Regions from separate parts of the Clostridium sp. SY8519 genome, predicted to be linked through region 3. Evidence: riboswitches for the same ligand, from Rfam matches in the RefSeq annotation. Region 3 holds a riboswitch; each other region holds the start of a gene.
What was found. Region 3 has a riboswitch for thiamine pyrophosphate ahead of thiM (hydroxyethylthiazole kinase). Riboswitches for the same ligand answer to the same signal wherever they lie in the genome.

Region 1: it holds a riboswitch for thiamine pyrophosphate, as region 3 does, so the genes downstream of both, thiS (sulfur carrier protein ThiS) here and thiM (hydroxyethylthiazole kinase) in region 3, are expected to answer to the same signal.
Region 2: it holds a riboswitch for thiamine pyrophosphate, as region 3 does, so the genes downstream of both, thiD (bifunctional hydroxymethylpyrimidine kinase/phosphomethylpyrimidine kinase) here and thiM (hydroxyethylthiazole kinase) in region 3, are expected to answer to the same signal.
Region 4: it holds a riboswitch for thiamine pyrophosphate, as region 3 does, so the genes downstream of both, CXIVA_RS06185 (thiamine-binding protein) here and thiM (hydroxyethylthiazole kinase) in region 3, are expected to answer to the same signal.

Annotation. Positions count from the first base shown of each region.
Region 1 is NC_015737.1:1,866,661-1,874,282, forward strand. Features, by position in the region: gene CXIVA_RS08725 (glycosyltransferase family 2 protein) at 1-335, shown strand, start outside; gene CXIVA_RS08730 (LysR family transcriptional regulator) at 458-1,333, opposite strand; gene CXIVA_RS08735 (ABC transporter ATP-binding protein) at 1,530-3,296, shown strand; gene CXIVA_RS08740 (ABC transporter ATP-binding protein) at 3,371-5,095, shown strand; TPP riboswitch at 5,160-5,278, shown strand; gene thiS (sulfur carrier protein ThiS) at 5,371-5,565, shown strand; gene CXIVA_RS08750 (thiazole synthase) at 5,652-6,425, shown strand; gene thiH (2-iminoacetate synthase ThiH) at 6,442-7,622, shown strand, end outside.
Region 2 is NC_015737.1:1,586,169-1,593,790, reverse strand. Features, by position in the region: gene CXIVA_RS07520 (YibE/F family protein) at 1-942, shown strand, start outside; gene CXIVA_RS07515 (YibE/F family protein) at 939-1,718, shown strand; gene CXIVA_RS07510 (hypothetical protein) at 1,848-2,348, opposite strand; gene thiC (phosphomethylpyrimidine synthase ThiC) at 2,500-3,810, opposite strand; gene thiD (bifunctional hydroxymethylpyrimidine kinase/phosphomethylpyrimidine kinase) at 3,828-4,712, opposite strand; TPP riboswitch at 4,929-5,038, opposite strand; gene CXIVA_RS07495 (YoaK family protein) at 5,293-5,994, shown strand; gene rpoN (RNA polymerase factor sigma-54) at 6,044-7,429, shown strand.
Region 3 is NC_015737.1:494,481-502,102, forward strand. Features, by position in the region: gene CXIVA_RS02380 (cupin domain-containing protein) at 1-612, opposite strand, end outside; gene pflB (formate C-acetyltransferase) at 869-3,133, opposite strand; gene pflA (pyruvate formate-lyase-activating protein) at 3,222-3,980, opposite strand; gene CXIVA_RS02395 (Crp/Fnr family transcriptional regulator) at 4,196-4,933, opposite strand; gene CXIVA_RS02400 (flavodoxin family protein) at 5,049-5,666, opposite strand; TPP riboswitch at 5,842-5,945, shown strand; gene thiM (hydroxyethylthiazole kinase) at 6,072-6,893, shown strand; gene thiE (thiamine phosphate synthase) at 6,880-7,542, shown strand.
Region 4 is NC_015737.1:1,300,425-1,308,046, forward strand. Features, by position in the region: gene CXIVA_RS06160 (VWA-like domain-containing protein) at 1-441, shown strand, start outside; gene CXIVA_RS06165 (AAA family ATPase) at 469-1,968, shown strand; gene truA (tRNA pseudouridine(38-40) synthase TruA) at 2,075-2,845, shown strand; gene CXIVA_RS06175 (LysR family transcriptional regulator) at 2,922-3,836, shown strand; gene CXIVA_RS06180 (uroporphyrinogen decarboxylase family protein) at 3,947-4,936, shown strand; TPP riboswitch at 5,007-5,108, shown strand; gene CXIVA_RS06185 (thiamine-binding protein) at 5,221-5,517, shown strand; gene CXIVA_RS06190 (ABC transporter permease) at 5,486-6,265, shown strand; gene CXIVA_RS06195 (ABC transporter substrate-binding protein) at 6,262-7,329, shown strand; gene CXIVA_RS06200 (ABC transporter ATP-binding protein) at 7,467-7,622, shown strand, end outside.

The DNA.
Region 1 (7,622 bases), 1.4 Mb from region 3:
AGATGATGCTCAGGCGTGTCAGACAGCAGTACCGGATCAATCGTCTGATGATCAAAGCAGCAGAAGACATGAAATCGCTCACCGGCCGGCAGGCAGGATTTTTGACCCATCAGATGGCCCTGATTTTTATGGTAACCACCGTATTGTGTCTCCAGACCCGCCACAGGGACCAGCCGGCGAAGCTGTGGAAACTGCTGCAGGCTTCCAATCCCGGCCTGTATACGATGGTGGCACACAGTGCCATGGGACGCGCGGCCCGGATCCCGGGGCCGGTGGGGCACGGAATCATTCTTCTGGGAAATTATGTCGGCCAGAAAATAATCGGATTTCGCTGATCCGGGAAGCGGGGATCCGCCGGCGGAGAAGGAAAATCCCGCGGGTTATCCGGGGAGTGTACGGAAAGCCGCAAAAGGAAGATCCCGCGGACGACCCGGAGCGATCGGAAAACTGCAGACAGTCAGTGTCCGTACAGCGCAGCAAAGGTGCGGAAAAAGGCCTGGGCATTGTCCGACGGATGCTGCCCGCTGCGGCGTACCAGGCAGAGATCGCTGGTCAGGCTCTCTTCTGCCAGAAGACGCCAGGACAGCTGGGGGGCCAGCGGCAGTACGGAGGTGGGGACCAGCGCGACGCCCAGGCCGGCAGCCGCCCACTGGATGCTGGTACGGGCATCATCGTTGATGCAGGAGTAATCCGGACAGAGCTGTTCCGCTTCCATGGTCTGCCGGATCTGTTTTTCCCAGCGGCGGTAGACGATCAGCGGCAGGTGGTTTAAGTCTTTCAGCGTAACGGGCTGATCGGCGGGCAGATGACGGAAATATTGTTCTGTGCCCGCAGCAGCGAAGGAATCACTGCGGATACGCAGGATATCCAGTCCCCGGGACAGGAAAGGGGTGCGTATCAGCGCCAGTTCGATCCGCTGCCGTTCCAGGGCATCCAGCAGCAGGAAAGTGTTGCTGTCAAAGAGTTTGAACCGCACTTGCGCGTGATCCCGGCGAAAGGCGCGGATACCGGCAAACAGTTCCTCACAGGTTCCGGAGGAAATGATGCCCAGTTTCAGGCTGCCTCCCTTTCCCGCATGCAGGCTTTTCAGATCTTCTTCAGCGGAATCTTTCAGATCCAGGATTCTCTGGGCGTAATCGTAGAGCAGTTTCCCGGCTTCCGTCAGGCGGATCTGGCGGGCCCCTCGTTCAAACAGGAGTACCCCGTATTCCTGTTCTAATTTTCTGATCTGCATCGACAGCGGCGGCTGTGACATATGCAGACGTCTCGCGGCACCGGAAATGGTGCCTTCTTCTACTACGGCAGAAAAATAAGTCAGTTGTTCCATATTCATAAGGATTCTCCTTTGGCAGGTGCGTTTGGCAGGCACGGGAAATGTCCCGCGGAGCAGGCAGTCCCGGGTGAGTGTCTGTGTCATAAAACACTTTCTATATAAAAACAATATACATTTCTATAATATATATATGCTCTATATAGGAAGAACTATGTTATTATAACACAGGAAAGAGAAAACAGATGGGAGAATCATTATGAGAAAATTGCTTGTTTATATGAAAAAATACCGGAGAGATGCCGTGCTGGCACCGGTATTTAAATTAGTGGAAGCCTGTCTGGACCTGCTGATCCCCATTGTGGTGGCAGCCATTATCGATCACGGGATCGCCCAGGGAAACCGCCCTTACATTGTGAAGTGTTTCCTCCTGCTTCTGGTAATGGCAGCAGCCGGCATGGGCATATCCTTCGCGGCGCAGTGGTTTGCGGCCCGCTCCAGCGTGGGATTTGCCACAGAGATCCGCCAACGGCTGTTTGACCACATCCAGAAGCTGTCCTATACGGAGCTGGATACACTGGGCACGGATACACTGATTACCCGGATGACCAGTGATGTGAACCAGGTGCAGAACGGTGTGAACCTGGCTCTGCGGCTGTTATTGCGCAGCCCCTTTATCGTGGTGGGATCCATGGTGATGGCCTTTACCATTGATGTGCGCTGCGCCCTTGTTTTTGTGGTGACGATTCCGGCACTGAGTGTGATTATCTTCGGCATTATGTTTGCCAGCATTCCGCTGTTTAAAAAATCACAGGCCGCCCTGGATCGACTGCTGGGCACCACAAGGGAAAATCTTACCGGTGTCCGTGTCATTCGGGCTTTCTGCAAGGAAAAAGAAGAGGTGCAGGAGTTTGATGCCAGGAATGAAGCCCTGACCAAGATGAATGAGTTTGTGGGAAAACTGTCGGCACTGATGAATCCTGCGACCTATGTGGTCATTAACGCCGCTACAATTTTTCTGATTCATGAGGGCGCGCTCCGGGTGAATCTGGGGGCGATCCATCAGGGGGACGTAGTGGCCCTGTACAATTATATGGCGCAGCTGATCATTGAGCTGGTGAAGCTGGCCACGATGATTATCACGATTAACAAGTCGCTGGCCTGCGGCGAACGGATTCAGAGCATTTTGGAAGTGGAGCCAGGCATGGAATATCCACGGCTGCAGACACAGGACCGGCAGCCCGTGCCGGCCGGCGCAGGAGCAGAAGGAAACGAAGATGCGGTGGCTTTCCATCATGTATCCTTCTCCTATGACGGTTCCGGGGAAGACGCAGTGTCAGATATCGATTTTTCTGTGAAAAAGGGCGAGACTGTGGGAATTATCGGCGGCACCGGAAGCGGAAAAACCACTATTGTAAACCTGATCCCGCGATTTTATGATGTGACACAGGGCAGTGTGGAAGTGGACGGAAGCAATGTCAGGGATTATCCGGAAGGGAAGCTGATCGAACGGATCGGCGTCGTGCCCCAGAAGGCAGAACTTTTTGAAGGCAGTATCCGTGAGAATCTCCAGTGGGGAAAGGCGGACGCTTCCGATGAAGAACTGTGGGCGGCTCTTGCCACGGCCCAGGCCACAGAAGTGGTAAAAGGAAAAGACGGACAGCTGGATGCCCTGCTGGAACAGAACGGCCGAAATCTGTCCGGCGGTCAGAAGCAGCGGCTGACCATTGCGCGGGCGCTGGTCAAACAGCCGGAAATCCTGATTATGGATGATTCCGCCAGTGCGCTGGATTTCGCGACAGATCTGAATCTGCGCAGAGCGGTGCGCGCGCTTGGACAGCGGATGACTGTGTTTATCGTGTCCCAGCGAACGGCCAGCGTACGGACCGCGGACCAGATCCTGGTGCTGGATGACGGCAGACTGGTGGGACGGGGCACCCATGAGGAACTGATGCGGGACTGCGGCGTATATCAGGAGATCTATTACTCCCAGTATCCGGAAGAACGAAAGGAGGCGCAGGCATGAGCAGAGGATTCCGACGTGGCGGCGCGCAGAAGCCGCAGAAAGAAAAACAGAATGCCATGGATACGTCTTCCAGCATGGCAGTGTTAAAGAAAGTGCTGGCAGTCATCGGCCGGTATAAGGCGCTGCTGGCAGCCAGCATTGTGATGGCGGCTGTCTCTGTCATCATTCAGCTGTATATTCCGAATCTGTACGGCGATGCCATTGACGGCATCGTGGCGAAACACCGGGTGGATTTCTCCTTGGTGGCCTGGTACGGGCTTCGCATTGCGGTGCTGATGGTGCTGGCCGCACTGGCGACCTGGATCATGAACATCATCAACAACCGTCTGACGTTTCGGACTGTCAGGGATATCAGAGCCCGGGCGATCCGCCAGATTCAGGATCTTCCTCTGTCTTATCTGGATTCTCACAGTTCCGGGGATATTGTGCAGCGTGTCATCGCGGACATCGATCAGCTGTCGGATGGCCTGCTGTTAGGATTTACGCAGCTGTTTTCCGGGATTGTCACGATCATTGCCACACTGGTCTTTATGTTCCAGAGAGATATCGGAATCACCGTGCTGGTGATTGTGATGACCCCCCTGAGCTTTTTTGTGGCCCGTTTTATTTCCACCCGTTCGTTCCGGATGTTCCAGAAACAGACGGCAGTCCGGGGCCGGCAGACGGCGCTGATCAACGAAATGGTCGGCAGCGAAAAAGTGGTGAAGGCTTTCGGCCATGAAGAAACAGCCTCGGAACAGTTCCGTAAAGTGAACCTGGAACTGCAGGAATACTCCCAGAAGGCGGTGTTTTTCAGCTCCCTGACCAATCCGGGCACCCGGGCGGTAAATAATGTGATTTATGCGCTGGTGGCACTGGTAGGCGCCTTTCGGATCCTGGGCGGCAATCTGACCGTAGGCGGTCTGACCGTGCTTTTGTCCTACGCGAACCAGTACATGAAGCCTTTTAATGATATCAGCTCAGTGATTACGGAGCTGCAGAACGCGCTGGCCTGCGCGGCCCGGGTATTCGCGCTGATCGAGGCGGAACCCATGAGCAAAGAGCCGGATCGGGAACTGCAGGTGGCTCAGGGCAGTGTTGCCATTGAACATGCGGCGTTTTCTTATGAGAAAACAAAACCGCTGATTCAGGACTTTAATTTCCGGGCAGAGCCTGGTATGACCGTGGCGATTGTGGGTCCGACCGGATGCGGGAAAACCACACTGATCAACCTGCTGATGCGTTTTTACGATGTGGATGAAGGGAAGATTTCTGTGGATGGACAGGATATTTACCAGGTGACCCGGCAGTCCCTGCGGCGCGGATACGGTATGGTTCTGCAGGAGACCTGGCTGAAACAGGGAACCGTGCGGGAGAATATCGCTTTCGGACGGCCGGAGGCATCCGAAGAGGAAATCATTCAGGCAGCCAAAGAGGCCCATAGCTGGGAATTTATCCGCAGGATGCCGGAAGGGCTGGACACGGTGATTGACGATGACAGTCTGAGCCAGGGACAAAAACAGCTGCTGTGTATCACCCGGATCATGCTGACGCTTCCGCCCATGTTGATTCTGGACGAGGCGACTTCCAGTATTGATACCCGGACGGAAATCCGGATCCAGGAGGCATTCAGCAAGATGATGAAAGGACGGACCAGCTTCATTGTGGCACACCGGCTTTCCACCATTCGCAGCGCGGACCGGATTCTTGTCATGAAAGAGGGAAAAATCATTGAACAGGGAACCCATGAGGAACTGATGGCAGCCAATGGTTTTTATACGTCACTGTATAATTCCCAGTTTGCCGGCACCGCTTCATGAATGGAAAAGAAATCAGAAATTACGGCTTGCAATGGCGAAAAAGCAGGGCTATAATAGAATTAACAAGTGAACAGCGGGGAGCTTGAGGATGACAGCATCCGGACAGGCTGAGAGGAAGGTACACCTTCGACCCATACACCTGATTTGGATAATGCCAACGTAGGAAAGTCTGGAAATAAGATGAGAATACAGGGAAGACGCCAGTCAGGCGCCTTCCTTTTTTTCGTGTTTTTCGCTGTTTGCACAGGAATGAAAGGAAAGGAGCAGGGACCCGAATGGTACAGATTAACGGAGTACAACTGGACACAGCCGGCAGGACACTGGCGGATTATCTGCGGGAAGCGGGCTATGATCCCCGCGTCATTGCTGTGGAATACAATGAAGCAATTCTGCCCAAAGACAGGTATGCCGCTGTGATTCTGCAGGATGGCGATGTGGTGGAGATCGTACAGTTCATGGGCGGCGGCTGACAGACCGTCTGCAGACCGTAAGACACAGGAAGGGCGGAAGTTCCGGACAGAGTTCCGTCTGGGCAGAAACAGAAAGAAGGAGCAAAATGGAGACACAGGACAAATTAGTCATTGGCGGAAAGGAATTTTCCTCCCGGTTTATTCTGGGATCGGGGAAATATTCCCTGAAACTGATCCGGGCAGCAGTGGAAGATGCCGGCGCGGAGATCGTGACACTGGCGGTACGCCGGGCAAATACAACGGAAAAAGAAAATATCCTGGATTATATTCCGGAAGGAGTGACGCTGCTTCCCAATACTTCAGGAGCCAGGAACGCGGAGGAAGCCGTGCGGATTGCCCGTCTGGCCCGGGAGCTGGGATGCGGTGATTTCGTCAAGATCGAAATCATGCGGGATTCCAAATACCTGCTGCCGGACAATCAGGAGACGATCCGGGCGACAGAGATCCTGGCCCGGGAGGGGTTCGTGGTACTGCCTTATATGTATCCGGATCTGAATGCGGCCAGGGATCTTGTTTCGGCCGGCGCGGCAGCCGTGATGCCTCTGGCTTCCCCCATCGGATCCAACAAAGGACTGGCCACCAGAGAGTTTATTCAGATTCTGATTGATGAAATCGACCTGCCCATCATTGTGGACGCGGGAATCGGCAGACCGTCCCAGGCCTGTGAGGCAATGGAAATGGGCGCGGCGGCGATTATGGCCAATACGGCACTGGCCACAGCCGGGGATCTTCCGCTGATGGCTTCGGCTTTTCGCAAAGCCATCGAAGCCGGCAGACAGGCATATTTATCCGGACTGGGACGCGTGCTGCTGCGGGGAGCGGCGTCTTCCGACCCGCTGACCGGATTCCTGCATGACTGAGGAGGTGTACAGAGCAATGGAAAATGAGTTTATCTTTGACTCGGACCAGATGACGGCAAAGAGCCTGGAAAAAAAGCACCGGCTGGAAACCGATCCCTCCTCCCGGACGGATCATATGAAGTACCAGCCGGGGATGGAACAGATTGACTCGGACGTCTGTGAAAAAGTCATGGAGCAGATGAACAGTTATGACTGCAGTCAGTATACGGCCCGTGATGTCCGGGCGGCACTGGATCATGAGATCTGCAGCATCGAAGACTTCAAAGCACTGCTGTCTCCTGCGGCGGAACCGTTCCTGGAAGAGATGGCGCAGCGGGCACGCAGGGAAACAAGCAGGCATTTCGGCAATACGGTGTATCTGTTCACCCCGCTGTATATTGCAAATTACTGCGAAAACTACTGCGTATATTGCGGATTTAACTGCTACAATCAGATCACCCGTGTGAAACTGACGCTGGAGCAGGTGGAGCATGAGATGAAGGTGATCGCGGACAGCGGCATGGAAGAGATCCTGATTCTGACCGGAGAAAGCAGGGCAAAGAGCGATGTGAAGTACATCGGGGAAGCCTGCCGGCTGGCACGGAAATATTTCCGCATGGTGGGACTGGAGGTCTATCCGGTTAATACAGAGGATTACCGGTATCTGCACGAATGCGGCGCGGACTATGTGACGGTGTTCCAGGAAACATATGACACGGACAAATATGAGACCCTCCATCTGCTGGGGCATAAGCGGGTGTGGCCCTACCGGTTTCATGCCCAGGAACGCGCGCTTATGGGCGGCATGCGGGGCGTAGGATTTTCCGCGTTGCTGGGTCTGTCAGATTTCCGCAAAGACGCCCTGGCCACTGGGATGCATGTGTATTATCTGCAGAGAAAATATCCCCAGGCGGAGATGTCCCTGTCCTGCCCGCGTCTGCGGCCGATTATCAATAACGAGAAGATCAATCCCCTGGATGTGGGGGAGCGGCAGCTGTGCCAGGTGCTGTGCGCGTACCGGATTTTTCTGCCTTATGTGGGCATCACCGTATCTTCCAGGGAAAGCGCCCAGTTCCGCAATGGTATCGTAAAAATCGCGGCCACAAAAATATCTGCCGGCGTGTCAACCGGAATCGGAGACCATGAGAGCAAGTATACCGGCAGACAGGCACAGGAAAAAGAAGGAGACGAGCAGTTTGAGATCTGCGACGGCAGAAG
Region 2 (7,622 bases), 1.1 Mb from region 3:
GGGACTTCCGGCGAAAAGACTTATACCCGGCAGCTGACTCTGACACTTCAGAATACCGAATATAAGGGACAGACGGTATCCATCACCAATACCTATACCACTTCCCTGTTCCGCACCTCCGCCTATCACAAAGGCGAGTACCTATTTCTGAAGTTAAACACGAATGCATCCGGCATCCGGTCCGCCCAAATCCTGCAGGTTAAGCTGGATGTCATCTGGGCGCTTCTGCTGTCCGTATTTATTTCCCTGGTGATCCTGATTGCCAGCCGGCGCAGCCTGCTGATTTTTGCCTCTCTGGCACTGAATCTTCTGGTATTTATCCTGGGCATGCGGGGACTGTACCACGGCACCCACGCCGCCGTACTGACGGCGGTCCTGACGGCAGTCTTCATCACGGCCGCCCTGCTGCTGTTAAACGGCAGTACCGCCAAGTCCTGGGGCGCGATCCTGTCCTCTCTGGCAACGGTGCTGCTTGTGGTCGGGCTCTATGAGCTGATCCTTCGGTTCACAGCCCCTCCCGCCTATGAATTCATTGATTACGCCAACGGCAACGAGCCGCTGGAATCCTACTATCTGGCCAGTCTGGTCTTCGCGATTCTCGGCGCGGTAACGGATGTGGCCATTACCATCCACGCCGCTGTCAGCGAGATCACCGCCACGGCCTCTGATCTCCGGCTCCGGGATATTGTGCAGTCCATCCGGGCTATCAGCAATGACATCATGGGCACAATGATCAATGTCCTGTTCTTTACCTTTATCTGCGGGGAACTTCCGGTCAGCATTCTGAAGCTGGCAAACGGCTATTCCATGATCACCCTTTTTAAATACGGGGCGGAATTTGAGATCATTCGCTTCCTGACCGGTGCCATCGGTATCGCCGCCGCGATTCCTATCTCCGGATTTTTTGCTGTATTACTGAAGAAAGGAGCCCTTCGCAAATGATGATTCTGATTCTGACTGTCGTTCTCTTCGTCCTGCTGGTGGCCATCGGGGACGAACGGGGTGTGGCCTCCATGTTCACCATCCTTGGAAATATGCTGCTGATGCTGCTCTGCTTCTACCTGATCGCCCATGGGAAAAATCCCTATCTGGTGACTGCTGTCTGCGTCCTTCTGTTCCTTCTGCTGACCCTGTTCGCCCAAAACGGCGCCAATCCGAAGACCGCCGCTTCCTTCCTTTCGGTTCTGATCGTCTTATGCGCTGTCACCGGTTTCAGCGCCTGGGTCATTTATGCCGGCAGTCTCGGCGGTTTCGGGGAACTCTATATCTACGATGAGGAGATCTCCTTTTTAAACAGCGAAATCGGCATCAGCGCCAATGCCCTGCTGATCTGTTCGATTCTGCTGGGCGTACTGGGTGCTCTGACCGATACGGCGCTGGCCGTCTCCTCCGCCCTGTATGAAGTCCACGCGAACAATCCTTCTCTGGGTTTCCGGGAATTATACCGCTCCGGCAGCAGAGTCGGACGGGACATTCTCGGCACCACCATCAATACGCTGCTTTTCGCGGAATTCGGTGAATCGTTCTTTATCTGGATGATCTTTCTGCGACAGGGATATACCCTGCCCCAGCTGCTGAATTCCCGCTCGCTTCTCCAGGAAGTCCTGCTGATTTTCGCGGCAAATATCGGCTGCCTGCTGATTATTCCCCTGACTGCCGCAGTCACCGCCGGACGGCTTCAGCCGTCCCGGCAGGATTCTCCTGCCGGAGACGTCTGATCCGCAGGTTTTCCGGGTCTTTCCCTGCAGACACTGTATCTCTGGCGCTGGCTGCTGCCGCCAGGCGCTATTCTGCCTCATCCGAGGCATGCCATTTTGGGAACCTTTCCTGTCTGTTTCCGCCGGACCCTATTCCGTCTGTCTGGTCTGCTCCCAGTAAGCCCCCATGCTCTGTCCCGGCTGATCAGTCACCTCATCGATCAGATAGGCTTCCAGCCCGGCAGTCTGCGGCTCCCAGCGCCGCGCTTCTTCTTCCGATTCGTATTCTACTTCGGCATAATAAAATTCCGAAGGACTGCCGGCGTCCACACAGCTGACCTCCAGCATATGGCCGTCCGGCAGGCGGTAATCCCGGCGCTCTTTGGTAATCAGGGGCGCGCCGATGAAGGCGGCCAGCCGTTCAAACAAATCCGCATCGATTTCCGTCTCGATTTCTTCCCGGGCAAGCCTTCCCTTTCCCTTAAAGCACAGAATATCATGGGTTTCCCCGGCTTCTTCCGCCTCCCGGCGGATCCGCACGGTGGGACGCACCGAGATATAGCCCTGCCGCATCTGATAGGTATGTTCCGGTCTCCCCGTATCTTTTTCTTCCGGCCAGCCGGCTACCATCCATTTCCGTTCGATCTCCATCACGCTGCTCCTTCTTTCTTCCAATGCTGCTGCACGCATGCGCGGGGCCATCGTTTTCCCCCCCCGAACACCTCTTCAAATGTATCTTTGCCATGCTCCGCGCATGTCACAGGTTCATCTGGCTGCTTCCAGAACAGTATAACCGGATTTTTTACAAAATGTCGATATATTCTCCCGAAAGCGCCTTATTCATGCTTCTTACCGCGCAGAATTTGCCGCACATACTGCAGGCTTCCGCATGGTCATCTTCCGGCAGGCGGTCTTCCCGGATCTTCCGGGCCGTTTCCGGATCCAGCGCGCAGGCAAACTGCGCCTCCCAGTCCAGTTCCCGCCGGGCGTCCGCCATCCGGTCATCGATGTCCCTGGCGTGAGGAACCCCTTTGGCGATATCCGCCGCATGGGCCGCGATCTTCGAGGCGATGATCCCCTGTTTTACATCTTCTACATTCGGCAGCGCCAGATGCTCCGCCGGTGTCACATAACACAGAAACGCCGCTCCGCTGGCTGCCGCCAGAGCGCCGCCGATTGCCGCCGTGATATGGTCATATCCCGGCGCGATATCCGTCACCAGGGGGCCCAGTACATAAAACGGCGCGCCCATACAGATGGTCTGCTGTACCTTCATATTTGCGGCGATCTGATCCAGCGGCACATGTCCCGGTCCTTCCACCATGACCTGCACATTGTGGGCCCAGGCCCGTTTGGTCAATTCGCCCAGGCGCACCAGTTCCTCAATCTGGCATACATCCGTAGCGTCTGCCAGACATCCCGGCCGGCAGGCATCGCCCAGAGAAATGGTCACATCGTGCTGTTCACAGATCTCCAGGATCTCATCATAGTGTTCATAAAACGGATTTTCCTCTCCGGTCATGCACATCCAGGCAAAAACCAAACTGCCGCCGCGGCTGACCAGGTTCATCTTCCGCTTGTGGGTTCGGATCTGATCGATGGTTTTTCTGGTGATTCCGCAGTGAAGCGTGACAAAATCCACGCCGTCTTCCGCATGCAGACGAACCACATCCACAAAGTCTTCCGCCGTCAGCTCCGCCAGATCTCTCTGGTAATGAATCACGCTGTCATAGACCGGCACCGTACCGATCATCGCCGGACATTCTCCCGTAAGCTTTTGACGGAACGGCTGTGTATTTCCATGGCTGGACAGGTCCATAATGGCTTCCGCTCCCAGATCCACCGCATGCATCACTTTTTTCATCTCCACGTCATAATCCTTGCAGTCTCTGGAAATTCCCAGGTTGACATTGATTTTTGTACGCAGCATGCTGCCCACACCCTCCGGATCCAGTGATGTGTGGTGGATATTGGCGGGAATCGCCACTTTGCCTTCTGCCACCAGTTCCCTAAGCTTCTCCGGCTCCATATATTCCTTCCGTGCCACTGTCTCCATCTGCGGGGTGATAATGCCTTTCCGTGCCGCGTCCATCTGTGTGGTATATGTTTTCATGATAAACTCCCTCTCTTTCAGAAATTCTGTGCAGCTGTTTCGTGACAGCCTTCGGTCTCTTCCGCTCCCTGTCTGCCGGCTGCGGTCTGATCCGGATCCTCCGCGTAATAACCATGCACCGCAAAGCCATGGTTCAGCGGGCCGCTTCCATTTCCAAGATCCAGCATGGCCGCCAGTGCCTCTGATACATACTCTTTTGCCCGCTGCACGGATGCTGTCAGGGAAAATCCCTTGGCCAGATTCGCCGCAATCGCGCTGGACAATGTACAACCGGTTCCATGGGTGTTCGGATTCTCAATCCGCCTGCCTGCAAACCAGGTAAATTCCGGATCTGCGGGGTTCCGGACCAGCAGGTCACTGGCCCCCCGGCTGCTGTGTCCGCCCTTGCACAGTACCGCGCATCCATATCTGCGGACAAGACTGGCTGCTGCCGAACACATCTCTCCCTCTTTCGTGATCTTCTGTCCGGTCAAAGCCTCTGTTTCCGGAAGATTCGGCGTAAGAACTGTCGCCAGCGGAAAAAGCTCCCGGGTCAGCGCATCTGCCGCGTCTTCTTTCAGCAGCTCTGCTCCGCTGGTAGATACCATAACCGGATCCAGCACGATATAACGCGGCTGATACTCTTTTAACTTCTTCGCGATGGAGCGGATTAGTTCCGTATCCGCCACCATGCCGATCTTAACCGCGTCCGGAAAGATGTCCGTAAACACCTGATCCAGCTGTGCCTCCAGACACTCCGGATCCGTGCATCTGATCACAGATACGCCGGTGGTATTCTGCGCTGTCAGAGCTGTGACCGCGCTCATGGCATACACGCCATTGGCCATCATCGTCTTGATATCTGCCTGAATTCCGGCGCCTCCGCTGCAGTCGCTGCCAGCGATTGTTAATGCTGTCCTCATACATTTGCCTCCTGTCTGAGTCTTCATTATTTTGTATCGCGACAGAAGGTGGTGCCCCCAATCTGCCGCTTTCCTGATGGCGGATCCTGCCGCCGAATGTCCGGACCTGTCCATGGCAGAAAACTTTCCGCAAAGTTTTCTGCCATAGAAAAAAGCGGCACCCTCTCGGATGCCGCTCAATCGTTCTGAACTCTTTTCCGCATCCTGCCCCAGTTTTGGCAGAATGCAGATTATTTCCCTACGTTGGCATTATCCACATCAGGTATCGGTCGAGACAGTATCAGTCTCCTCTCAGCCTGCTTCTGCAAGCTCCCTGTTATGTGATTGCAGTGCCGCAAAATCCACCCCAGGCAGATAATTCCGCCGGTCTGTCAGATTTCCAACACGTTACATTTATTATAAGCGCACCGGCAGCATTTCGCAATGGGCAGCCCGCTGTTTTTTCGGTATTTCTCTGATTTTTCCCGAAATGTGTCTGAAATTGTCCGAAACAGTATACAAAATTGTTTTTTTCAGCCGGAAAGCGTATAGTTACTGTTTTGGAAGGTATCTCTGTACGGATGCAGAAAGGAGTAGATCCATGGATCTGATTCAGCGAAATAATGACACCATCCTGCACATGACCATGAGCTGTGTCGGCGGTTTTACCGGCGTCTATGCCATCATGCTGCGGGATCACAATTTCGGTCAGGCCGCCACCGGCAACCTGCTGGAGCTCTTCAGCCGAATCGTAATCGGCCATTCCTGGTATGAAGTACTCTGGCGCGCTACAGCTCTGGGACTGTTTGCCTTGTTTCTCGGACTGGCCCACATGCTGGAACGCCGGCTGCCCGGACGCAGCCGTCTGATTTGTATTCTGGCGGAATACGCGGGAATCCTGATTACGGGGCTGATTCCCCCATCTGCTCCGCCGATTCCCGCGTTGTTTCCGGTGTTTGCGCTGACTGCTTTTCAGTGGGGCAGCTTCGCCGGCGCCAGGGGCTTCAGCTGTTCCACCATCTTTTCTTCCAACAATCTGAAGCAGACGGTCTTCTCCTTCCAGGATTACCGCCAGACCGGGGATCCACGGATGAAAGAAAAATTTCTCTTCTTTCTTTCCACTCTGATCTGCTTCTATGCCTCTGCCACGGCAGGCGCGTACCTGGTCCTGCACCTCGGTGCCCGGAGCATCTGGCTGTGCTGGATCCCCCTTTCCCTCGCGTTGTATCTTACCCTGGCCGCTGTCCGTCAGCCAAAGGAAGAGATTTCACCTTGCAGTCCGTCCTCTGCAATTGTAAAATAATATTAAGATAACTACTGTATCATTTATTTCCTGCAGAAGGAGCATCCACATGAATCATAAAATGCAGCTTGAACTGACCCAGAAGCAGACCATATCCCAGCAGATGCTCCAGTATATGGACATCCTGCAGATGAGCGCAGCCGAACTTGAAGCCCATATCGAAGCGGTTTCCATGGAGAATCCGGTACTGGAACTGGCGGATCCGGATCAGCCGTCCCGCACAGATTCCGAAATCGACCGGCAGCGCAAGCTGGAGTGGCTGGAATCCACCGATTATCAGAACAAAGTATACTATCAGTCCGACAGTTCTGCCGAATATTCCCAGGAAAATCTTCACGACATTTCCGAAGATGGAAAAGCCCTGTCCGAATACCTGAATTCCCAGCTCATGTTCTTTAGCTACAGCCCGGAAGAACAGCAGATCTTAAACTATCTGATCTATTCCCTGGATTCCAAGGGATACTATACCGAAGATCCGGCGATTCCCGCCGCCCAGTTCCATGTGTCAGAGCATACGGTGCTTCATCTGCTGCAGGAGATCCAGAACCTGGATCCTGCCGGAGTCGGTGCCCGGGACCTGAAAGAATGCCTGGTGCTTCAGCTTCACCGCAAGAAAAATTACTCCGCCATCACCGAACAGGTCATCCTGTTCCATCTGGACGAAGTCGCCAAAAACCACATCCCTCAGATCGCAAAGAAAATGAAAGTGACCACCGAAGATGTGCTGGCCGCCTGTGAGGAGATCCGCACCTTCAATCCGAAGCCCGGCAACTCCTTCAGCAACCGGGAACACCTGCGCTACATCAGTCCGGATGCCATTGTCATCAAGACAGACCAGGAATTCGACATCCTCATCAACGAATACCAGTATCCCCGGTTTTCCATGAATCCTTTCTATGTGGATCTGGCCAAACAGACCACGGACAAAACCGCCAGAAAATATCTGAAGGAAAAGATCCAGCAGATCCAGAGCCTGTCGGACAGCATCGGCATGCGCACTTCCACCCTGTCCAAAGTCATGCACGCCCTGGTGACCCGTCAGAAGCTTTTCTTCCTGCGGGGACCCGGCAACAAAGTGCCCATGGGACTTGCGGATCTGGCGGAAGATACCGGTCTTCACGAATCCACCATCAGCCGGACCCTCCACAGCAAATATCTGCAGTGCAGCTGGGGCGTATTTCCGCTGAATTATTTCCTGACACCGGTCGCTTCTGTCTCCCGCACTTCCGGGGAAGAGCAGACCCAGGAACACATCCTGGCCAAAATCCGGGAAATCATCGACCGGGAAGACAAAAAGAAACCCCTGAGTGATGAAGCCATCCGCAAAGAGCTGGAACAGTTCGACATCTCCATCTCCCGCCGCACGGTCAACAAATACCGGCAGGAACTGGGCATCCCGGACAAAACCGGCCGGAAAGAATACCATACCCAGTGACCGAAAAAACCAGGAAGCACAGGATCCGCCTGCCGCGGAATCCATTGCTTCCTGGTTTTTTTCAGTAAATGCCGCAGCCGCTGCATGTCATCGCCCGCTCCTTTACCGTCAAATACCCATGCGGCGGACCGGGCTGCATGGGTATCTTTTATTTTTGCTGTTTTATTTTTTTATTTTTCATGCAGACGTTCTC
Region 3 (7,622 bases):
TGCCTTTACAAAATGGAGGCCGCCTTTCGCGAAATGGAAGTTTTCCCCGGCCTTGATCACATGCTCCTTTCCATCATAACCAATAATACCTTCCCCGTCCAGCGCAAAAATCAGTGCCTCTCCCGGCGCCGCATGCTCTGCCAGGCCTGTGCCTTTGTCAAAGGCCATAATGACAAATTTCATCTTGTCATTATGTACGACATCCATGTTTATGATCTTTCCTTCCTGGTAAGGAACCAGATCTGCCAGTTTAAATACTTCTCCTGCGTGAATCGCTCCGTTCATAATATCCTCCTTCTGAATCGAAATCTCTGTGTATACCGCGTGGTCCGATGTCCGGATTCCCACCGGTGTGTCCGTTAACGTCAGGATCCCGTCTCCGGCACCCAGGACCCTTTGATAGCCTTCCTTCCCATATACTTCGATGCTTCCGTCAGCCACCAGTATCAGCTTGTGATAGGGATAAATTTCCGCGCTGATGTCCGTATGCTCTGCCAGGGAAAAATAACTGATGGCATTTTCGCCGTTATATATTTCCTTTGAAACCGTGCATCCGCTGACCGGCATATTGTCATTCGCTATGGAAAAGACCTCTCCGACTTTTTCTTTCATTCTGCACCGCCTTTCTCAGCGACTTTTTCTGTGTATTGCTTCTGTCAGCATTTAGGATACACAAAATTCCCAGCAGATTCCGTATCTGAGGATACAGTTTAAATTATTTTTTTGTAGTTCTGTGGACTCATCTGTTCCGGAATCTCCTCCCCTGGTCCAAAAACGCCCGGACTCTGTGGTCTGCCGCCGCATACCACAGAGTCCGGGCGTTTTCCCGGGAGGGGATCCCCTCCCGGCGTTCTGTGATTTTATTTTCTTATATTCTCTCATGCACACATCTGGAGATAACATCCTGCTGCTGCTCTCTGGTCAGGTCAATGAACTTAACCGCATACCCGCTGACACGAATCGTAAAGTTCGCGTACTCCGGTTTTTCCGGATGTTCCATGGCATCTTTCAATTTTTCCACACCGAAGATGTTGACGTTGAGATGATGGGCGCCCTGATCGAAATATCCGTCCAGAATCCGCACCAGATTCTCTGCCCGGGAAGCATCCTCATGGCCGAGGGCATCCGGATGAATCGTCTGTGTATTGGAAATTCCATCCAGCGCATACTCGTAGGGCAGTTTTGCCACTGAGTTCAGGGAAGCCAGAAGGCCGTTTTCCTCTGCTCCGTAGGCCGGATTTGCGCCCGGCGCAAAGGGAACATAGGCTTTTCTTCCATCCGGAAGCGCGCCGGTTGCCTTACCGTACACAACGTTGGATGTAATGGTAAGAATCGAAGTGGTCGGCTCGGAATCCCGATAGGTGTGGTGTCTTTTGATCTTCTTTAAGAAGGTCTTCAGCAGCCATACCGCTATGTCATCCGCTCTTTCGTCATCGTTTCCGTAACGGGGGAAATCTCCCTCAATTTCATAATCTGTCACAAGGCCGGATTCGTCACGGACTGTTTTCACCTTCGCGTATTTTATTGCGCTTAACGAATCTACCACATGGGAAAATCCCGCAATTCCTGTCGCGAATGTCCTGCGGACATCGGTGTCAATCAGCGCCATCTCCGCTGCCTCGTAGTAATATTTATCATGCATATACTGGATCAGGTTCAGGATATTGACGTAAAGTCCTGCCAGCCAGTCCATCATCTGATCGAACTTGTGGATCACCTCATCATAATCGAGATACTCGGAAGTGATGGGGGCATACTCCGGTCCCACCTGCATATGGTTTCCCTGTTTATCCAGAAACTTCTCGTCCTTTCCGCCGTTGATTGCGTACAGGAGGCATTTGGCAAGGTTTGCCCGGGCGCCGAAAAACTGCATTTCCTTCCCCGTCTGTGTCGCGCTGACGCAGCAGCAGATGCTGTAATCGTCGCCCCATACCGGTTTCATCACGTCATCGTTTTCATACTGGATGGAGGATGTCCGTACGGAGATCGCTGCCGCGTACTTCTTGAAGTTTTTCGGCAGTGCGGAGCTGTAGAGAACGGTCAGGTTCGGCTCCGGTGAAGGTCCCATGTTTTCCAGGGTGTGAAGGAAACGGAAGTCATTTTTGGTAACCATCGGCCGGCCGTCCATGCCGACGCCCGCCACTTCCAGGGTTGCCCAGACCGGATCGCCGGAAAACAGCTCATTGTAGCTGGGAATCCGGGCAAATTTCACCATGCGGAACTTCATGGTCATCTGATCAATCAGTTCCTGCGCCTCTTTTTCTGTCAGGGTCCCTTCCTGCAGATCCCGCTCGATGTAAATATCCAGAAAAGTGGAAATCCGTCCGACGGACATCGCCGCGCCGTTCTGTGTCTTTACCGCCGCAAGGTAGCCGAAGTATACCCACTGCACCGCTTCTTTCGCATTCTTCGCCGGCGCGGAAATGTCATATCCGTAAGCGGCTGCCATTTCCTTCATGCCTTTCAGCGCACGGATCTGTTCGCTGATCTCTTCTCTCTGCCGGATAATGTCATCAGTCATTGTGCCATCTCCGCAGTTCGCGAAGTCTTCCTGCTTTTTCGCAATCAGAAAGTCAATGCCGTACAGAGCGACTCTTCGGTAGTCACCGACGATTCGTCCCCGTCCGTAGGTATCCGGAAGCCCGGTTATGATGTGCGAATGTCTCGCGGCACGCATCTCCGGAGTATACGCGTCAAATACTGCCTGGTTATGGGTTTTATGGTACTCTGTAAAAATTTTGTGGAACTTGTCGTTGACATGGTACCCGTAATTCTCAGCGGCTTCTTCCGCCATCTTGATTCCGCCATAGGGCATAAAGGCCCGTTTTAACGGCTTGTCCGTCTGAAGACCCACGATTTTCTCCAGATCTTTCATCGATGCGTCGATGTAGCCGGCTCCATAGGCAGTCAGGCCGGAAACCACTTCTGTTTCACAGTCCAGTACACCACCCTTTGCCCGTTCCTCTTTCTGCAGTTCCTGTACTTTGCCCCACAGAAGATCGGTTGCCTCTGTCGCGCCTTCCAGGAAGCTTTCATCGCCGTCATAGGGTGTGTAGTTCTTCTGGATGAACTCCCGTACATCGATATCATCGGTCCATTTATTTCCTTTAAATCCTCGCCATTCTGTTCTCATATCCTGCTCTCCTTTCTGCGCTGCGGCCGCTGTTGCGCGTTTCGCATTTTTCTGTCTGCCCTGCAGCTTCTGCAATGCGTTCTCTATTTTACGCAACGCTTACTCTTGCCGGCGCAAACTCACCCGCGCCGAGAATTTCTTCTGCCTGTTTCACCTGCTGCCCCGTCGGACTCTGCACGCCCTCCAGCGCATAGGGAATTCCAAGCTTTTTCCATTTATAGGCTCCCATGGAATGATAGGGAAGCACTTCCACTTTCTGAATATTGGAAAGCGTATCCAGGAACGCCCGTTCCTTCTGTAAATCTTCCGGATCATCGGTCCAGCCCGGCACAAGCACCTGACGGACCCAGATGGGTTTTTTTATCTTATCCAGATAGCGAAACATTTCCAGTATGTTTTCATTCGGCACACCGGTCAGTTTCATATGTTTCATCGGATCGATCTGCTTGATATCCACCAGAAGCAGATCCGTATACCGCATCAGCTCCTCAAACTTTGCAAACCACTCGCCCTCCGGCCGGAAAGGCTGGCCTGCCGTATCGATTACCGTGTGGATGCCCCGCTCCTTTGCCTTTTTCATCAGCTCAAGCAGAAAATCAATCTGCAGCAGCGGTTCTCCGCCGGAAACTGTAATGCCGCCTTCGCTGCCCCAGTATGGCTTGTACCGCAGTGCCTGTTCGATCAGCTCATCCGCGGTGCGCAGGTCATCCGACTGTCCGTCCCAGGTATCCGCGTTATGGCAGAACTTGCATCGCATCGCGCATCCCTTCAGGAAAATCACAAAGCGAATGCCCGGGCCGTCGACCGAACCAAATGTCTCAATTGAATGAATTCTTCCCTTGATCATGGCGCCCTCCTGTTTCCAGCAAAATAAAATAAAACCGTCTGCCACAATTTCTGTGACCGACGGTTTGTTCTGCTTCCATCTGTCATCTCCTTGTGACAAGCTGATAGTAGCAGACTCTTGCGCCAAGTTCTTTGATTGTAATCAAGTAACTGGATTCTTTCTCATTTTTCAAAAAATGTTTTGGGCTGCAGACTTCCAAAAAGGGCCGAGTCCGGCTAATTCAATTCCGTCATATGCCGCAGTTTCTCATGATTCATTACTTTCAGGCGCCCTCGCCCGGTCCGCTGAATCACGCCATCCTTTTCCAGCTGCGCAATATTCCGGCTCACTGTCTCCACCCGCAGATTCACCGAAGAAGCAATGTCGTCCAGTTTCAGATGGATCTCAGGCCCCAGACATCTCCGTTCCCGCCGAAGCAGAAAAGTGGCCACCCTCTGCTTCGGTTCCCGAATCGACAGAAGCATCACTTTCTCCTCCGCATCCATGATATCCTGTGCCAGAATCTCAATCAGGCTCAGAGAAATCTGCGGATGACGGGTAAGCACATTCATAATCGTCTCACGGGGGATCTCGCAGACTGCCACTTCGCTCATGCAGATCACGTCATAATTGTACCGGTGTTCTTTCAGGAAAATCCCGTGCCAGACACTCTGACCGTCATGCAGGACATCCAGGATATGTTCCTCCCCCATGGCGTCTGTTCTGGAAATTTTGACTTTTCCGCTTCGAATAATAATCACCGAGTTGATTTCATCCTCCTCCGCGGCGATATAACTTCCCGCCTGAAACGTGGAATGCACGGACTTACCCGCCAGTTCTTTCTGAAGCTCCAGCGGGAGTTCCCGAAACATGCGCACTTCAGAAATACAGATCTTCCCTTCTGCAAGAAATCTGCAGTTTTCTCTTCCGCATCCGATCTTCTGAATATGCTCTTTCTTTTCCTCAGTTTTCATCCTGTTTTCCCTTCTTTACCCGTTCCTCCAGGCTTTCCCGGAGCATCTGATCATCCACTGAAATATTTTCCGCAGCAAGCCGTTTGTTTCATGGCCATCTGCGCCACAAAAACGATTATCGGATAAAATGCGTCGGCTGCCACTCTTCCTGTTCCGGCAGGCCGTAAGCTTCTTTTCCCAGCGCAATACTCTTCATCAGGAATGTCATATTTCTGGCAAGCACCCGCATCGTCTGAAGACCTTCCAGGTCTTCCGCTGCTTCTCCCCGTTCTCTTCCATGGATGCTGTTCCAGTACTGGCTGGATGCCACCGGCATTCCGCAGATCGTAAAATATTTGTTCAGTTCGTCAAACGTCGCAGACAATCCGCCGCGTCTTGCGGCAACCACACTTGCCCCCACCTTCATGGTCTTGTCAAACCGGGTGCTGTAAAAAAGTCTGTCCAGACAGGCAATCAGCGTAGCATTTGCTGACGCATAATACACCGGGGATGCCACCACAAGGCCGTCGGCTTCTTCAAATTTCGGCGCGAGTTCATTCACAATATCATCAAATATACATTTGCCCTTGTCGGCGCATGTCCCACAGGCGATACATCCGCGGATATCCTTGTTTCCGATCCGGACAGCTTCTGTTTCTACGCCTTCCGCCTCAAAAATCTTTATCATTTCATTCAGCGCAATGGTTGTGTTTCCGTCTTTTCTCGGACTTCCGTTGAGAATCAGTACTTTCATGTTGTTTTCGCAGCTCCTCTCTTCAAGTGAATCTGATCCACTATTTTATTCTAGTTTCCCACAAATTATCATATTTTATCCGGACTGTCCACTGCAGCGTCACCCTATTGCTGCTTCCAGGCAACCTTCTTCCTCTTCCCTATATTGACATCTCTCCCCTAACCTCTATAATAACTGGTAGAAACAGGGGAGTCCCCAGGGACTGAGAGTGGAATAGAATTCCTGACCCATAACCTGATTTGGATCATGCCAACGTAGGGAAATAGTTTTTCGCATTCACTAAGCGCAGTCCATACAGGACCGCGCTTTTTTCTGCAGCGATCTGCGGAACCTGCATTTCACGGCGCATCGGCTGGTGCATATGTATGGTTATCCCTGCATCTGAAACAGAAGGAGAATTCTGAAATGATCAAAGACTGTCTGGAGAATGTAAAGAAAAAAGCACCGCTCATACACAACATTACCAACTATGTCACCGTCAATGATGTGGCAAATGTACTGCTTGCTGTCGGCGGAAGTCCCATCATGTCCGACGAACCGGAGGATGTGGAAGATATCACTGCCATCTGTGACGGATTAAACATCAATATCGGAACCCTTCAGAAACGTTCCATTGAGGCAATGTATCGCGCAGGCAGAAAGGCAAACGCTCTCGGCCACACACTTCTCCTCGACCCGGTAGGCGCAGGTGCTTCCAGACTGCGAACCAATACCGCGGTATCTCTGATGGAGGAACTCAAATTTGATGTCATCCGCGGGAATGTATCCGAGCTTAAGGCTCTGGCACTGGGCAGCACTACAACCAAGGGCGTGGACGCGGACGCCGCAGATGCCGTTACCGAAGAAAACCTTGAGCGCATGGCTGCATTTGCCAAAGACTACGCCAAAACCTGCGGATGTATTATTGCGATCACAGGCGCGATTGATCTGGTCGCTGACGCTTCTTCCTGCTATGTCATCCGGAACGGACGCAGGGAAATGAGCACCGTTACCGGCACCGGCTGCCAGCTTTCCGGTCTGATGACCGCATTCCTTGCCGCCAATCCGGACAGCAAGCTGGAAGCCGCGGCAGCCGCCACGATCCTGATGGGTCTGGCCGGCGAAATCGCTGTAAAAAACCTGACGGGAGCCGAAGGCAATGCATCTCTTCGCATACGCATCATTGACGCCGTCTGCAATATGACCGGAGAAACACTGGAACAAGGAGCAAACTATGAAATTCGATAAAAAATCCCTTCTCTTATACGCTGTTACCGACAGACACTGGCTGCAGGGCAGGACCTTATACGAAGCTGTCGAGCAGGCCTTAAAAGGCGGCGTATCTTTTCTGCAGGTACGCGAAAAAGATGATATGCGGCTTTCCCATGACGAATACTTAAAAGAAGCGCTGCAGCTGCGGGACTTGTGCCGTCGGTATCAGGTTCCCTTTGTAATTGATGATGATGTGGACCTCGCCCTTGAGACAGACGCCGACGGTGTCCATGTGGGGCAGAACGATATGGAGGCGGGAAATGTCCGGGAAAAACTTGGCCCCGACAAGATTTTAGGCGTATCCGCCCACACGGTAAAAGAAGCATTGCTGGCCCAGGAACGGGGCGCGGATTACCTGGGTGTAGGCGCGGTATTTCCCACCGATTCCAAAGATGACGCGGAACAGGTGGACCACGCTGTCTTATCGGAAATCTGCCGGGCTGTGGATATTCCCGTCATCGCAATCGGCGGTATCACCAGAGATAACATCCTGTCCCTTTCCGGAACCGGAATTGCCGGAATCGCTGTCATTTCAGCAATCTTTGCAAAAAAGGATATCCAGGCAGCCGCCCGGGATCTTCGCAGTCAGACGCTGAAGGCAGTCAATCGTGAAGTGAACCTGTGAGAGCAGCATGAACTGGCACAGAAAGTGATTCCGTTGGAGGCGCCTGCTGGACTGCGCCTCCCCTATCGTTCCTGTCGGAT
Region 4 (7,622 bases), 810 kb from region 3:
GATGAACTGGTGATTGCCATTGATACGTCCGCTTCCTGCCAGGACCGCCTGGTGCAGAAATTTCTGAATGATACGGCGGACCTGCTGGCCCGGCAGGAAAATTTTTTCCACAAAGTGGAGATCCGGATTCTGGAATGTGACGATCAGGTGCAGAAGGATGTGAAAATTACGGATGTCCGGCAGATGGAGACCTACGCGAAGGGGTTTCATATGAAGGGGGGCTACGGGACAGATTTCCGGCCGGTATTTTCCTATGTTGCCCGGCTGCGCAGACAGGGGCAGCTGCCGCATCTGAAGGGACTGCTGTATTTTACGGACGGATTCGGCATTTATCCGACTCATCCCACCGACTATGCCACCGCCTTTGTCTTTCATCCGGAAGAGGAAATGAATGACGGGGATGTGCCGGACTGGGCCATGCGGCTGTATCTGGAAGAATAACCGGGAGACAGAATGGAGAGAGCATGTATGAACATTAAAGAAGCAAAAGAAGAGATCATCAATACGATACAGGCATACCTGAAAAAGGATGAAACCGGTGCTTACGAAATTCCCGTGGAGCGCCAGCGGCCGGTGCTTTTAATGGGACCGCCCGGCATCGGAAAAACCGCGATTATGGAGCAGGTGGCCAGAGAGTGCGGCATCAATCTGGTGTCCTATACCATCACCCATCACACCCGGCAGAGCGCCATCGGTCTGCCGTATATTTCCCAGCGGGAATACGGCGGGAAGACCTATTCCGTAACCGAATATACCATGAGTGAAATCATCGCTTCGGTCTACGAGCAGATCGAGCGTTCCGGCATCCGGGAGGGGATTCTCTTCCTGGATGAGATCAACTGTGTATCGGAAACCCTTACCCCTACCATGCTGCAGTTCCTGCAGTACAAGACCTTCGGCAGCCACAAGGTGCCGGACGGATTTATCGTGGTGACCGCGGGCAATCCGCCGCAGTACAACCGGTCGGTGCGGGATTTTGACCTGGTGACCCTGGACCGTGTCAAACGGATCAATGTGGAGGCGGATTACGGAGCCTGGAAGGCTTATGCCCGTCAGGCCGGGATACACGGTTCGATCCTGACCTATCTGGAGATCAAAAATAAGAACTTTTATTCGATCCGCACAGATGTGGAAGAAAAATATTTTGTCACAGCCAGAGGCTGGGAGGATCTGTCCCGAATTCTGACTGTTTACGAAGAAATGGGGCGGCCGGTGGATGAAAAACTCTGCGTGCAGTATCTGCAGGATCCGGAGATTGCCCGGGATTACGCCACATATTACGAACTGTACAACCGTTACAAAACGGTCTATCAGGTGCAGGAGATCCTGGCGGGACGGCTGGAAGAGGGAGAAAGCAGCTTAAAAACCGCGCCCTTTGATGAGAAACTGAGTCTCCTGGGCCTGCTTTTGGACAGCCTGGATCAGGAGTTCCGCGGTTACGCGGAGGCACTGGAAGTGCAGCGGGCACTTTTCGGACGGCTGAAACGTCTGGGCGAAGAGGAGAAAAGTCAGCCGGCTGACGCGCTGGAGACACAGATCCGGGAAGCAGAGCGCAGCTATGCAGGCAAGAAAGAAGCCGGGCTGCTGTCGCCGGAGCAGGAACGTGAGCAGCGTCTGGTGATCCGGGCGCTGCAGGAGCTGAAGCGGAAGCTGGCCCTGGACCAGGCCTCCGGCGCCGGGGCGGAGGAAGAGATCCGTCAGTGGTTTAACACCAGGGAGCAGCAGCGTAACGAGGCAGTGGACCGGGCAGGAGAACATCTGACCAACTGTTTTGCCTTTCTGGAGCGGACATTCGGGGAAGAACAGGAACTGGTGATCTTTCTCTCCGAACTGTCCGCAGGCTACTACAGCCTGAAATATGTCAGCGAGTGCGGCAATGACGCCTACTACCGCTATAACAGACTGCTGCTTTTAAAAGACCAGCAGCAGGAGCTGAAAGATCAGATCCGTCAGGTGATGCAGCTGTAAACGGCGGGGGCGCACACGAAGTTGAAACGTCCAAGCCGCCCGCTTTAGCGTCAGCTGTAAACGGTGGGGCGCGCAGCAGAAGAAAAAAGGAAAAGGAAAGCGTCTGATGGCAGCAGAAAAGAAAAATTATCGCATGACCATAAGCTATGACGGCACACGGTATGCCGGCTGGCAGAGACAGAAGAAAAATGAACAGACCATACAGGGCAAGCTGGAGCATGTGCTGTCCGTGATGGAGAAAGAGGAGCAGCGGGCAGAGGCCGCCGTGCAGGTCATCGGCGCCGGACGTACCGACGCGGGTGTCCATGCCCGGGCAATGACGGCAAATGTATTTCTGCGGACGGAGCGGACAGCGGAGGAGGTCGGACAGTATCTGAATCAGTATCTTCCGGAGGATATCAGCGTGGATCAGGTAAAAATCGCGTCCGACCGGTTCCACAGCAGATACAATGCCATCGGCAAGACCTACCGCTACACCTGCTGGTACGGAACCGGCAAGCCGGTCTTTGACCGGCGGTATGTCTGGGCCCTGGAAGAACGGCCGGATGTGGAACAGATGCGCCGGGCGGCAGAGTTCCTTACCGGGCGCCATGATTTTAAGGCATTCTGCGGCAATCCCAGATATAAGAAATCCACAGTGCGGGAAGTGGACCGGATCGAAATCCGGGAGGAATGGCCGTATCTACGGCTGTATTTCCACGGAACCGGATTTCTCCAGAATATGGTGCGGATCCTGACCGGAACACTGCTGGAAGTGGGCGCCGGGCGGATGCAGGCAGAAGACATGCTGCGGATTCTCGCGGCGGGCGTACGGGCCCAGGCGGGACCCACGGCACCGGCCCGGGGGCTGTGTCTGCTGGAAGTGGACTATGACTGAGCGAATCCAGTCTGTGGCCGGTCAGATACCGGCAGGATGACAGGAAAATTACGACGGAGCGAGTCGGAGGTGCGGAATGAATCAGAAGATACGTTATTTTCTCCGGGCGGCAGAAGAAAAAAGCTTTTCCAGGGCGGCACAGCAGATCTATGTATCCCCCCAGGCGCTGACGAAGCAGATTACCGCGCTGGAGCAGGAAATCGGCGGCGAACTGTTTACCCGTTCCTCCCGGGGAATTGAGCTGACCCGGCTGGGCGTATACGCCCGGGAACAGCTTGGCAAGGTGGAGCGGGAGTACACCGAGGTGCTGGAAACGCTGAAACAGCGGGCGCATGACGGCAAAGAGCAGATCCGAATCGGCATCTTTTCCGCATTGCCGCGGGATGAGATGGTTACGCCGCTGGTATCTTTCCTCATGGCGTCCTATCCCTGCTATCAGATCAGCCTGGAGATGCTGGAACTGGAGGAAGGGCGGAAAAAGCTGATGAGCGGCAGGCTGGACATTCTGCTGACGAATGTGCATGAGCAGGATAACCTGTTCGGATACGAGGGGCTTTCCTTTGGGGAGCATGACGTAGAGGTGATTGTGTCCCTGCTTCATCCCTGGGCGATCCGGGATTCCATCACCTTGGAAGATATGCGCCGGGAGACGTTTCTGAAACTGAAGGTGGACCGGGATCATTACAATGTGCCGCTGTCGGAGAATTTTTATGAAAATATCCCCTGCAGAGAAGTCAGGGAAGTCGGCAATTTTGAGACCCTGATGGTGCTGATGCGGCAGGCGGAGGGGTTTGCGGTGTTTCCCATGATGTTCTACGGAGTGGAAAACGGGCAGGTCCGCGGATTTCCCTATCCCGGCAGGGCACTGCGCTATCACACGGCGCTGCTGTATCACCGGGACAGCAGGCTGAAGGGCCTCAGCGGGATTGTGGATGACCTGCGGGAGGAATTTGACCTGGAACCGATTCCGCAGGGACAGAATGGGATGTAACTTCTGGTTACAGCACAGGAGACAGAAACTGATTCCTTCTGCCGCAGGAAACTGTTAGGATAGAGACAGAAACAAAGCAGTATGACAGGCAGGACAAGGAGGCAGGGGTTATGCAGACACCAAAAGAAGCATTGCTGGCCGCATTGAAGGGAGAACCGATCGATTTTATTCCGGAAGTTTATTCCGTCATGAAGGATGTGGTATTCCCGGGAGAACGGTATTTCGGAAAAGACAATCAGCCGGACCCGTACGGAACCGGGCCGGATGCCTGGGGTGTGCAGTGGACCAATCTGGGTCCCAATCCACTGGTCAACGGCAATATGGTGGCCAAAGGCTTTATGCTGTTTGACGACATTGAGGACTGGCAGGAAAAGGTGAAGTTTCCGCCGCTGGACTTTATGCCGCTGGAGCAGATTTTTCAGGGCATGAGCGCAGGCATGGGCGTCAATCGGGAGACAGACGTGGTCTCCTGCCTGCTTCTGTCCGGCCAGTTTGAACGGATGAATCAGATGATCGGGATGGAAAACGCCCTGTGCGCCTTCTATGAATCTCCGGAGGCGGTCCATGCCTTTTTTGACGCGATGTGCAGCTACAAATTAAAATGCATCGACCTGGCCTTTCAGTATCTGCAGCCCCAGGTGATCCACATGCATGATGACTGGGGCACCAATAACAATATGTTCTTTGACCCGGAGCTGTGGCGGGAGTTTATCCGGCCGAATGAGGAGAAATACGCCCGTCGGATTCATGAGCTGGGCGGCCTTTACATCCATCATTCCTGCGGCTATATCATGCAGATCGTGCCGGATCTGGCCGAGATCGGCGTGGACGCCATTGAGCCGATGATGGTATCCAATGATCTGGACGCACTGCTGGAACAGTATGGAGACCGGATTACCTTTATGGGTGGCATCGACAACCAGAAGCTGGATCTGGATGCCACATCGGAAGCGGAGGCCCGGGCGATGATCCGTGCGGCGATGGACCGTTATGCGGGAAAAGGCCGGTATCTGCCCTATTACATTCCCACGAATGAAGAGAAATGGTTCATCTACATGGACGAAGTGAACCGGTACGGCAGGGAAGTGCTGCGCCGGTAAGCGGACTTTTTTCATATACCTGCGCAAACTGCGTTGACAGTTTCCCGGCAAACAGCCTATAATCTTTTCGGAACAGAGCTAGGGGAGCAAGAGCTGAGAGCGCGGGAAGGCCCGCATACCCTCATTACCTGATCTGGATAATTCCAGCGTAGGGAAGCATAACAGATGCAAATAAAAAAGATCCCCCACAGTTTCTGAAGCGGATTCTGCTGCCGACCTATGGTCCGGCACAGGCGGCCGGTTCGTTCTGCGGGGGATCCTTTTGCGTGAAAGGAGAAGAAAAAATGGAAGCCAGTGTAGCAATCCAGACACTGCCGGAGGCATCGGACGACGAGGAACTGATCCGCATCGTAGATGAAGTAATCGCTTATATCGCCCGGTCCGGTTATAACTATTATGTAGGACCGTTTGAAACTACGATCGAGGGCCCTTATGACGCCCTGATGGATATCGTCAAGGAATGCCAGCATATCGCGGTGCGGGCCGGGGCCCCTTCCGTGGCAGCGTATATCAAAGTAAGTTATAAGCCGGAAGGCGAGGTACTTTCCATTGAGAAAAAAATCGGAAAATATCACGAATAAGCTGTATCCGCTGGCGGCGATTGCCGTGATTCTTATTGCCTGGGAGTGCATCTCGTACTTCGGCGTGGTGCCGAATTTCATGCTGCCCTCCCCGGTGCAGATGATCGCTGCCTTTGTAAAAGATTTTTCTGTGCTGATGCTGAACCTGGCCACTACACTGATCGAGGCAGTGCTGGGGCTGGTCATCGGTGTGGCGGTAGGATTCGCGGCGGCCTGTATTATGGATCGCTGGGAAGGCGCCTACAAAGCGCTGTATCCGCTGATCGTGATTACAGAGACCATTCCCACGGTGGCCATTGCGCCGCTTCTGGTGCTCTGGTTCGGTTATGAGATGACGCCGAAGATTGTGCTGGTTATTATTATCTCATTTTTCCCCATTGCCGTGGGGGTGCTGGACGGATTTCATTCCGCGGACAAAGACGCGGTGCATCTGCTCCAGGCCATGGGAGCCACAAAATGGCAGATTTTCCGGCACATCAAGATACCGGGGGCGCTGCCCCAGTTTTTCTCAGGGTTAAGGATTTCCGTGGCATATGCCATCGTAGGCGCTGTCCTGGCGGAATGGCTGGGAGGCTTCCGGGGACTTGGCGTATACATGACCCGGGTCAAAAAATCATTTGCCTATGACAAGATGTTTGCGGTGATTCTGCTGATTACCGTGATCAGTCTGCTGCTGATCCTGGCGGTAAATATTGCGCAGAAAAAGATGATGCCATGGAATGAAACAAGAAAGGATGAGACGAAATGAAAAAGAAAATTTTCAGCCTGCTTCTGACAGCAGGACTGGCCGTGGGGCTGCTGGCAGGATGCGGCAGTTCCAAGACTGGCGACACTTCCGCGTCCGGAAGCGCGGGCAAAACAGAAAACAGCGCGTCTGCGGAGGGCACTTCCTCGGGGGATCTGAAAGAAGTGACCTTTGTCCTGGATTGGACGCCGAATACCAACCATACCGGTGTCTACGTGGCGGATCAGCTGGGCTATTTCAAGGACGCGGGACTGAAAGTAAAAATCGTCCAGCCGCCGGATGACGGGGCGGAGACGCTGGTAGGAAGCGGAAAAGCCGATTTCGGCGTATCCTTCCAGGACACCATGTCCTCCCTGATGGCAGGCAAAAAGAAAAGCGTGCCGATTACCGCGGTGGCAGCCGTGATTCAGCATAACACATCCGGTATTATGTCCAAGAAGAGCACCGGGATCAAATCCCCGAAGGATATGGCGGGCCACAGCTACGCCACCTGGGACTGGGACATTGAGAAAGCCATTATCCGGAATGTGGTAAAGGCAGACGGCGGCGACTACAGCAAGATCAAGATGATTCCGGAAACCATCGACGATGAAGTATCCGCGCTGAAATCCGGCAGCATCGACTGCCTCTGGGTTTACTACGCATGGGCAGGGATTTCCGCCAAAGTGCAGAATTTTGATATTAACTACTTTGCGTTCCGGGATATTAATCCGGTCTTTGACTACTATTCACCGGTCATCATCGCCAACGACAGTTTCCTGAAAGACCATCCGGACGAGGCGAAAGCGTTCCTGTCCGCGGTTTCCAAGGGATACACCTATGCGATCAAACATCCGGACAAGGCAGCGGATATTCTCTGCAAGGCAGTGCCGGAGCTGAACGGGGACCAGGTAAAGGCCAGCCAGGAATATCTGGCGGATCAGTACCAGGCGGACGCGTCCCGCTGGGGAGAATTTGACGCAAAGCGCTGGAACCGGTTCTATCAGTGGGTCAACAAAAACAAATTTTATGACAGCAGTATTCCGGACAACACCGGATTCACCAATGAGTATCTGCCGGAAAAATAGTGCTCTGCCGGGAAAACAGGGCTCTGCCGGGAAAACAGGACTCTGTCGGCAAAACAGAATAACTGCCGCGGGGAGCGGGGAACACAGGGCTCTGCGCAGGTGAAAAAGACAGGCGCAAGGGCAGCAGGAGTAATTGTATGCATAAGCTTGAGACAAAGAATGTCTCCATGTCATTCGAAGAAGGAAAAATCATCGATCAGATCAGTATCCATGTGGAAAAAGGCGAGCTGGTCAGCCTCCTGGGGCTGTCCGGCAGCGGAAAAACCACGCTGTTTAACTGTATCGCCGGGATC